Regions from separate parts of the Pseudomonas sp. GW821-FHT01D09 genome, predicted to be linked through region 1. Evidence: riboswitches for the same ligand, from Rfam matches in the RefSeq annotation. Region 1 holds a riboswitch; each other region holds the start of a gene.

Region 1 (3,270 bases):
CTGAAAGCATCGCCTTCCCATGCCAAAAGCACAGTGGCTGTGACGCTTCGCTCGCTTACCGTTGCGGGGGCAGCACCGGAATTGCCATAAGACTATGGCTCACCGGTTTCCCGTTTCACCCAATCAAGGGCACCCGAAACAAGGTGCTTAGGAGAGCATGTGCGAGGGATGGGCGTCAAACACCTTGGGCGCTTGTCGAGGCTCAAGGTGTTTGCTTGATCGCGGTATCGTCAGATATCCCGATGGTTGGTGAGCGTAGGTGCTTGTTTCAACAGGTTGATCCTTAGGATTCATTAAACCTGACTCTGGGTTTGTCAGACGACACTCTGATCATGTAGTTAAGGTTGTCATGGTCAAACCTTTGGTCTTTCAAGCCCCGTCCTTGAGCTTCAGCCCCGACCCCTATATCCAACTGGTTAAGCAAGCGCTCGCGTTTGAGCAGCTCAGTTGCAACTGCTGATGCTTGCTGAGAAAAGGTTCTAGTGCTTGGACGCTGACCGGCGGCTTCTTTTAATTCGTTAAAATTGACGTATTTGTCACCGGCCCCCGCTGCGTACTCCTCAAAGTGCTTTTTTACCTCCTTGATCAGTTGCTTGTTGGTGTAGCGCGAGGGATCGCGTGTTGTACTTGATGCCCTTGGCGTTGCCCGCGTTGTGCGGCCGTTATCTCCGGCATCATCCGCCCTTTGGTTGTGGTCCTGTGTGATCGGCGGCAAGTTGAAGTTGTTGGATGGAAATATTGAAAGTGTCATGACAGATCCTCGGATTTATTGATGAACGTCTTTGAGTAGTGTCGACAGGGCTGCAAATTGATGAATCGATATCTGTGTGGTGTCCACATCAAACGCGTTCCCCGCCGGGGTGTGCAAAGTGATACAGGTTTTTTATCCGAGTGCCGTGGGGTAAATACTTGATCCGGGTTTGCCGACATTGACCCGTCCTCTCGCACTGCGTAGCCTTGCACCTTCGAGGTTCTTCGGCCCCGGTCGAAGCTAAGAAGGGAACGCGGTCCAAGCCGCGGCTGCCCCCGCAACTGTAAAGGGTTTATCTGACTGCCACGCCACTGCCAATACGGTGGGAAGGCGCAGCCAGCGCCAGCCGCAAGGCCGGCAAGCCCCAAGCCAGGAGACCTGCCTCGTCACCGATTTTCCATTTCAACCGGGCGGGGTGATCCGGTGACGAATCCTGCACCTGCGCGCCGTCGCAGGGCCTGTCGTCCCGTATGCCCGCCCCACAGGGCATCCGATGAAAACACTGGCCAAACTCCCCGTTACTATCGTCACCGGCTTCCTCGGCTCGGGCAAAACCACCTTGCTGCGCCATATGCTGGACAACGCCCAGGGCCGCCGCATTGCGGTGATCGTCAACGAGTTCGGTGAGCTGGGTATCGACGGCGAGATCCTCAAGCAGTGCTCCATCGGTTGCACCGAAGAAGAAGCCAGCGGCCGCGTGTATGAACTGGCCAACGGCTGCCTATGCTGCACCGTGCAGGAAGAGTTCTTCCCGGTGATGCGTGAACTGGTGGCGCGCCGTGGCGACCTTGACCATATCCTCATCGAAACCTCTGGCCTGGCCCTGCCTAAGCCGCTGGTCCAGGCCTTCCAGTGGCCGGAAATCCGTAGCGCCTGCACGGTTGATGCGGTGATCACCGTGGTCGACAGCCCGGCCGTGGCCGCTGGCACCTTCGCCGCGTTCCCGGACCAGGTCGACGCCCAGCGTAAGCTGGACCCGAACCTGGACCACGAATCGCCGCTGCACGAACTGTTTGCCGATCAACTGGCCAGCGCCGACCTGGTGATCCTCAATAAAACCGACCTGATCAGCGCCGAAGACCTGGCCCGTGTACGCCTGGAAGTCGCCGAAGAACTGCCGCCCGCGGTGAAAATCGTCGAAGCCAGCAGCGGCCGCCTGCCCCTGGATGTGTTGATTGGCCTGGGCGCCGGTTCCGAGGAGCATATCGACGGGCGCCACAGCCATCACGATCACCACCACGAAGGTGAGGACGATCACGATCACGATGCGTTTGATTCCATCTCCATCGACCTGCCACAGGCTGACGAAGCGCTGCTGCTCGACGCCTTGACCCAGTTGGTGGTGCAGCACGGCATCCTGCGGGTCAAAGGCTTCGCGGCGATCCCGAACAAGCCGATGCGCCTGCTGATCCAGGGCGTGGGCACGCGTTTTGACAAACACTTCGACCGTGCCTGGAGCGCTGACGAAGCACGCATCACGCGCCTGGTGCTGATCGGCCAGGACCTGGACGCAGCAGGCCTCGAAGCGCAATTGCGCGCTGCGCTCAGCGTTTAACCCGTGCATCTGCTCAGGACCCAGCCCGGAGGTTTCGTCTCCGATGACAACATCGCCGACCTTGGGCAAACCCCCGCCGAGCTGGTGATCCTGTGCAGCGGCGATTCGAGTCTGGCGTTGCTGGCCGAAGCGGCGCAGCAACTGCCCGACGACTACCCGAGCCTGCGCCTGGCCAACCCGATGCAGGTGCAGAACCATGCCTCGGTGGACCTGTATGTGGACGAGGTGCTGCGCCACGCCAAGGTCATCCTGATTTCCCTGCACGGCGGCATCGCTTATTGGCGTTATGGTATCCAGCGCCTGGTGGAGCTGGCCGGGCAGGGCGTGCAGTTGATCTTGGTGCCGGGGGACGATCGCCCCGATCCCGAACTCAGCAGCTTGAGCAGCGTCAGCGCCGCAGAGCGCGACCGCCTGTGGCACTTTCTGCGCCAGGGCGGGCTGGGGAATGCGCTGGATTTCTATGCCTGCCTGGCCAGCTGCTACCTGGGCCGCGATTACCCGTGGGCCGAGCCGCAAACCCTGCCGCGCACGGCGATCTATCACCCGCACAAGGCCAATGCGCGCCTCAATGACTGGCAGGCAGACTGGAACGCCGGGTGGCCGGTGGCGGCGGTGCTGTTCTATCGCTCGCACTTGCAGGCGGCCAATACCGCTTTTATCGATGTGTTCTGCCAGCGCTTGCAGGCGGCGGGCCTTAATCCACTGCCAATGGCGGTGGCCAGTTTGAAGGAGCCCGGCTGCCTGACGGTGGTCGAGGACCTGCTGGATGAGGTGCAGGCGGCGGTGATTCTCAACACCACCGGCTTTGCCCAATCCAGCCCCGAAGCGCCCCATCTGCGGCCGTTTCGCCGCAATATCCCGGTGATCCAGGCCATCTGTGCCCAGGACAACCAGCCCGGCTGGGAAGCCAGCGAGCAGGGCCTGGGCCCGCGCGACCTGGCGATGCATATCGCCTTGCCGGAAC
Region 2 (3,270 bases), on a different contig from region 1:
GTCATTCAACTCGCTGGCCTGCACCAGGCCCAGGTGGCGGCTGGGTAACTCAATGCCGGTTTCCCGGGACAGTGCGCCGTACCAGCGCAGGCCTTCGGTCAGGCTGCCTTCGAGCAACTGCGCATGGCGCACGGTGCCGACGCGGTTGGCCAGGACCCCGGCGAACGGCAGGTCCGCCTGGTAACGCGCCAGCCCCAGCGCCAGGGCGCCGAAGGTCTGGGCCATGGCGGTGCCGTCGATCACCGCCAGCACGGGCACGCCAAAATGGCGGGCCAGATCGGCGCTGGAGGGGGTGCCGTCGAACAGGCCCATCACGCCCTCGATCAGGATCAGGTCCGCCTCCCCCGCGGCTTCCCACAACAGGCGGCGACTTTCCTGCTCGCCGACCATCCACATGTCCAATTGATAGACCGGCGCGCCACTGGCGCGCTCATGGATCATCGGGTCGAGAAAGTCCGGGCCGCACTTGAACACCCGGACCTTGCGCCCCAGGTTGCGGTGCAAGCGGGCCAGGGCGGCGGTGACGGTGGTCTTGCCCTGGCCCGACGCCGGCGCGGCGATCAGCACGGCAGGGCAATGGCGCGGCGGGTTCAAAGTTCGATGCCTTTCTGTGCCTTGATACCGGCCTGGAACGCGTGCTTGAGCATGCCCATTTCGGTGACGGTGTCGGCCATTTCCATCAGCTCCGGCTTGGCGCCACGCCCGGTGACCAGCACGTGCTGCATCGGTGGGCGGGCTTGCAGGTCGCCAAGCACCTGGTCCAGGTCAAGATAGCCGTGCTTGAGCGCGATGTTCAGCTCATCGAGCACCACCAGGCCGATGGACGGGTCCTGCAACATTTCCCGGGAGACTTGCCAGGCCGCTTCGGCGGCGGCGATATCGCGCTGGCGGTCCTGGGTTTCCCAGGTGAAGCCCTCGCCCATCACATGAAAGCGTACCTGCTCGGGGAAGCGCCGGAAGAACAGCTCCTCACCGGTGCTGTTACGGCCCTTGATAAATTGCACGACGCCGCATTGCATACCGTGCCCCATGGCCCGGGCCAGCATGCCAAATGCCGAGCTACTCTTGCCTTTGCCATTGCCGGTCAATACCAGCAGCAAACCGCACTCATTCGGTGAATTGGCAATGCGCTCGTCAATCACCGCTTTTTTGCGCAGCATGCGCGCCAGGTGGCGTTCGTCACGATCAGGGGAATCAGTCATGGCAGCTCTCCGTTGGGGCTGGACAAAAACGGCGGGCAGGAAAAGACAACAACATGAAGCCAAGCATCGCCCACCGTGATGCTGTTGGATGGATCAGGCCGGTCTCCGGGCTCATGAGGGGTGCCCTGTTGACCAGGGCAAACCGACGATGCACCTTCCCATATCGCGGGCGATACAGTGGCAAAAGCAGCGTCTTGACTCATTTACCGTTGCGGGGGCAGCGCCGGGATCGTGGCCGCACTGTAGAAAAGTGCGCGCACTCACCGGCTTCCCTGTTTCACTCGGTCGACGCGTACGTCACAGAGCACCTGAAACAAGCGGCGAAGGTTAGTGGGTTGGGGGTACAGCGTCAATTAAAGCCGGCCATACACTTGAACCATCGCCACGCGCCAGGCCTCTATGGCTACAGGCTTTGAGGATAAAAACATGCACAAGGCCCGATGCGCCGGACTATACCGTGGGGCCGCACACCGCATCGCTGGGCCTGACCTTCGCTGAAGGCAACACGCTGCCGGCGCAATTTGCCCAGGGGGCGTTTATTGGCCAGCACGGCTCGTGGAATCGCAAGCCACACAGTGGTTACAAGGTGATCTTTGTGCCGTTCGAGGGCGGCAAGCCGAAGGGGCAACCGGTGGATGTGCTGACCGGGTTTCTCAACGGTGACCAGAAAGCCATGGGCCGGCCGGTGGGCGTGGTGATCGACCAGCAAGGCGGGTTGCTGGTGGCCGACGATGTGGGGAATAAGGTGTGGCGGGTGTCTTCGGCCCAATAACCGGACCCGACAACACCACAAAACCAATGTGGGAGCGGGCTTGCTCGCGATAGCGGTGGGTCAGTTTGCACATCTGATACCTGATACACCGCTATCGCGAGCAAGCCCGCTCCCACATTTTTGATCGGTACAGGTCTTAGGGGTTACGCGCCAGGTGCTCGGCCGGCAACACGCGCTTGGCACTCAGGTAGGCATTCTGCCAATAGGCCTTGGACAAGGTATCCAGCTTCACCGTACCGCCGGTTTGCGGGGCATGGACAAAGCGCCCTTCCCCCACATAAATGCCGGCATGGCTGACCTGCGAACCGCCGCCCGTGGCGAAGAACAACAGGTCGCCGGTCTGCAGCGCATCTTCACGCACGTCCTGGGCCCGCATCACGATCAGCTCGCGGGTGGTGCGCGGCAGGGAGATGCCAGCGGCATCGCGGTAGACAAAACCAATCAGGCCACTGCAATCAAACCCGGAGTCCGGGGTATTGCCGCCCCAGCGGTAAGGCGTGCCGACCAAGCCCAGGGCGCGAAACAGCACGTCTTCGGCAGCAGGCGAAAAATTCTGGGTGGCGTAGTTGAAGACCGGCTTGGGCTTGGCCGCCACAGGCGCGGGTGCAGGACGGCTGGCGCAGGCACTGAGCAGTGCGGCGCAAACAAGAAGCATTAGGCGGGCCGAGGTCGACATGGGCAGAACAATCCTGATCTGGATGCGGCTTTCACTGCCGAACGCTGAAAACTAGACCGCGCAAGCAAGCTTGCGCGGTCAGGTTCGCAACAATATCTCAGGATTCTAGCGCTTACGCGTCAAACTTCAAGTATCACTTTAACTTTACTTGCGAGCGGTAACGGTAGTCGGGGCCATCGCCAAGGCGCGCTTGGCTTCGATGAAGGTTTTGCTCCAGTAGCTGTCGCCCAGTTTATCGACCCGCACCCCGCCGCTGCGGCGGCTGCTGGAGTGGATGAACTGGTCATCGCCCAGGTAGATACCGGCGTGGCTGACGCGGCCACGGCCATTGGTACTGAAGAAAAGCAGATCGCCGGGCTTGAGGTTGTTTCGTGCGACCAACGGTGCATTCACGTTGATCATTTCGCGGGTGGAGCGCGGTAGGTTCATGCCGGCTTCTTCACGAAACAGGTAACCGATAAAACCACTGCAGTCGAAGCCGGCTTCAGAGGTACCGCCGAAACGGTAGCGGGTCCCGATCAGGGACATGCCGCGCTCAAGAATGCTGTCGGCCAGCAAAGGCAGCTGATAAGGCTTGCTATCGGAGAATTCGGCCAGTTCCTTCTCGGTTGCGAGCTCTT
Region 3 (3,270 bases), on a different contig from region 1:
GAGGTAGCGGTAGGCGTCGGCGTCTACGACCGAGTAGTGACCGTACTCGATGCGTTTCGAGCTGGTCACATCGTGGATATAACGGATGGCCGCGCCGGCGCCCCACAGGCGGTTCTGCGACTCGAAACCCACCCGCGAACGGGCGAAGAAACTGGGCACATCATTGATCGTGACGCCGGCGCGCGACTCGGTCAGGTTGCGGGTCATGTCCGCCTGCAGGCTCCACTGGTCGTTGAGCGCCCACTTGGCGTCGGCCTCGAAGCCGCGCATCTGGATCTGCCCCTGGCCGTTGACCCACTGGATATCGTCGAGGGTGATCAGGTCGGTGATCGTGCGCTTGAACAGGGTCAGGCTGGCACTGAACTCACGGTCGGCCAGCAGGCCCTTGTAGTCCAGGCCCAGCTCGGCGTTGCGGCTTTTTTCCGGCTTGAGGTTGCGGTTGCCGAGTTCGTCGCCGGGCTCATTGACAAACAGTTGCTCGGCATTCGGCAGCTTGTAGGCGGTGCCGTACTGGCCGCGCAGGGCCCAGTTGGCGTTGAGGTCATAGAGCGAGGTGAGCATGCCGACCGTGGCACTGTCGCCGCCGCTCATGGTTTCGTGGCGCACGCCGATACTCGGGTGCCAGTCGGGCAGGGCGTCGATCTGCGGGCGCAGTTGGCTGTACAGGGCGTGGGCCTCGGCCTGGTTGTTGTCGATGACCAGCACATCGTCCTGGCCCTTGAACCACTGGTTGTCGGAGCCGAACACCAGCACATGCCCGCCTTCAAGCTCAGCCTTGCCTTCGGCCTGCACGCCCCAGTCGGTAAAACCCCAGTAGTCATTGTGGTTGCGTACCAGGGTGCCGCCGTCGGCGGTGTTGTTGACCCGTGAATAGCGCGTATCCCAATCGTTGATATGGCCCTTGACGAAGTAACTCAGCCGCTCGTTGAGGCGTTGCTCGAAGGTCGCCGTGGCGATCTGTTGCACGCGGTCGTTGGTGGTCTTGCGGTTGTTGGTGGCGCCGGCGAAGTCCAGGTTGGCGTCGGAGTACTGGTAGAACAGCTCCAGGCGCGAGTCATCGCCAATAGACTGGATGGCCTTGGCGCCGAGGGTGGTGACTTCGTAGGAACGTTTCTTGTCGCTGACATGGCTCATGTCGCGGTTGCGAAACGGCTGGTAGCCCTCGGACACGTTATGGCTGACATAGGCCAGCAGGCCCAGGTCGCCCAGGCCGTTAGTGAAAACCCGCTCGGCCCGGGCATCGCCGGTGGTGCCGCCAAAGGTATCGACGCCCAGGTTGGTTTCGCCGGACACCTCGCGGGTCTGCGGGCTGCGCGTGACGATATTGATTACGCCCGCCACCGCCTGGGTCCCGAACAACAGGCTCTGGCCACCCTTGAGCACTTCGATGCGCTCCACGGCGTTGGCCGGCAGGGTGTCCAGGTACAGGCCACCGTACAGGCGGTTGTTCAGGCGTACGCCGTCGAGCAGGATCAGGGTGTCGTCATTGCGCCCGCCCAGCAGGGAGTAGGTGCCGTAGTCGAACGGGCCGTTTTTGGGCGCGACATAGAAACCGGGGATAAACATCTGCATCGCCCGCGTGATATCGGCGCTGGGGCCGGCGCGTTCAATCTGTTCGCGGGTGACAATCGCCACTTTGCTGCCGTATTGGGCCATCTCGGCCACGGTGGTGGATTCCACCGACGGCGCCGAAACGGTCTGCGGATGGAGCACCAGGGCCGCGTCATCGGCGAGCAGCAGCGGGCTGAACAGGCACCCCAGGAGCAGGGTCGGGCCAGAGGTAGAGGAACGTTGGAAAATCATAGTCTTCTCGAAAGTATCTTCGCAGAAGCACGCAGGAGAAGGCACCGGGCACACACCGACACCGGCCCATGCCCGCCCACCGCAGGATTATGCCAAACAGAAATTCCAGGCCGGTCTCCGGGCTCTCGCGTATCGAACCCTTCACCTTCCCATGGCGTTCTGGCCACAGTGGTGTAACGAAGGGGTCACGCGAATACCGTTGCGGGGGCAGCACCGGACTTGCTCGAACGAGCGTACCGGTTTCCCGTTTCACCTCATGCACGGCGGCATGCGGCACCTGAAACAGGCCGGCATCTGAACATTCCCACAACCGTTGGTCAACATTGCGATGCACTGCTGGCAGATCCGATCGTTGTAAGATGTGTTCTTCACCGGCTCACCCGAGATCCAGGTCCATGCAGAGCACCCGCCTGACGCTGATTTGCCATGGCTCGACCCGGGCGCAGAAACGCGGGCAATTCCCCCTCGACGAAGCCCTGGAAATACCGCCTACCCCCTTGATGCTGGCCGGGCGCTTTAAGAAAGCGCCACGCTTGCTATGTGGGCCTGAACGGCGGACCCGGCAAACGGCGATGTTGTTTGGCGAGCAAGCCAAGGTCGATGACGGCTTGCGTGATATGGATGTGGGCCGTTGGCATGGCCAGGACGTCAGCATCATCACCGACGATGAGATGGCAAGCTGGCTCACAGACAGCGCCAGCGCTCCCCATGGCGGTGAGTCGGTGGCGCAACTCTGCGTGCGGGTACGCTTGTGGATGCAGGCCCTGCAAGACCAGCCCGGCCATGTGGTGGCGGTGACACATCCATCAGTGATTCGCGCGGCCCTCCTGAATGCCATGCAATGCCCGATGGGTATGTTTTACCTGATCGATGTGGAGCCGCTGTCTTCTACTGAGCTGCGTTTCAACAGTGTCTGGCGCCTGCGCCTGGACAGCCACCGCTAGAACGGATGAAGTGGCAAAATGCAATCATTTGCGCTTATATACGGCGCTGTCTCGGCGCGCACCTATCGAATGCGTATAAATTTTGCAGATTGAGCAAGGACGTTTATGAGGGCAAGCAAGCTGATTGCGGTGGAAACCGGCAAGCACACCTTTGAGTTTGAAAACCAAGAAAGCTTGAAGTGGCAGGGCTTTTTTGATGTGGACACGGTCCGTTTGGTCCTGGGTAATAACGGTTCCGGCAAAACGTCATTACTAAGCGATATGGCGGCGTCGATTTCCTCGATGCGTGCATTGCCCCAACGATCAGTGTTTGGACAATACGAAGAAAGCATCGGCAAATTGTCGGCCGCCGAGTTGAGAAAAGTGGGGGTGATCTATTTTTCTCCTTTGCCGTATCGAAGAAGAATCCCACTCAGAAATAGATTTATCGATGCATCGCCTCGATTTGAAAAAAATGCAAGCCTGGATCAGCTTGAGCAGTTCTATTCGGTGGCCGAGGACCTGGGCCTGAGTTCAAGTTTGC

What was found. A riboswitch is a leader RNA that binds a small molecule or an ion and turns the genes downstream of it on or off. The one in region 1 is predicted to bind cobalamin.
Region 2: it holds a riboswitch for cobalamin, as region 1 does, so the genes downstream of both, cobO (cob(I)yrinic acid a,c-diamide adenosyltransferase) here and cobW (cobalamin biosynthesis protein CobW) in region 1, are expected to answer to the same signal.
Region 3: it holds a riboswitch for cobalamin, as region 1 does, so the genes downstream of both, AC07W7_RS27000 (TonB-dependent receptor plug domain-containing protein) here and cobW (cobalamin biosynthesis protein CobW) in region 1, are expected to answer to the same signal.

Annotation. Positions count from the first base shown of each region.
Region 1 covers NZ_JBWKWY010000001.1:404,296-407,565, forward strand. Annotated here, with positions in the region: cobalamin riboswitch at 1-152, opposite strand, end outside; gene AC07W7_RS01945 (hypothetical protein) at 284-751, opposite strand; cobalamin riboswitch at 952-1,151, shown strand; gene cobW (cobalamin biosynthesis protein CobW) at 1,245-2,306, shown strand; gene cobN (cobaltochelatase subunit CobN) at 2,310-3,270, shown strand, end outside.
Region 2 covers NZ_JBWKWY010000004.1:252,316-255,585, reverse strand. Annotated here, with positions in the region: gene AC07W7_RS07010 (cobyrinic acid a,c-diamide synthase CobB) at 1-594, opposite strand, end outside; gene cobO (cob(I)yrinic acid a,c-diamide adenosyltransferase) at 591-1,202, opposite strand; cobalamin riboswitch at 1,282-1,529, opposite strand; partial or broken gene AC07W7_RS07000 (sorbosone dehydrogenase family protein) at 1,645-1,974, shown strand; gene AC07W7_RS06995 (C40 family peptidase) at 2,111-2,650, opposite strand; gene AC07W7_RS06990 (C40 family peptidase) at 2,795-3,270, opposite strand, start outside.
Region 3 covers NZ_JBWKWY010000063.1:3,008-6,277, reverse strand. Annotated here, with positions in the region: gene AC07W7_RS27000 (TonB-dependent receptor plug domain-containing protein) at 1-1,803, opposite strand, end outside; cobalamin riboswitch at 1,895-2,099, opposite strand; gene AC07W7_RS26995 (histidine phosphatase family protein) at 2,199-2,747, shown strand; gene AC07W7_RS26990 (ATP-binding protein) at 2,853-3,270, shown strand, end outside.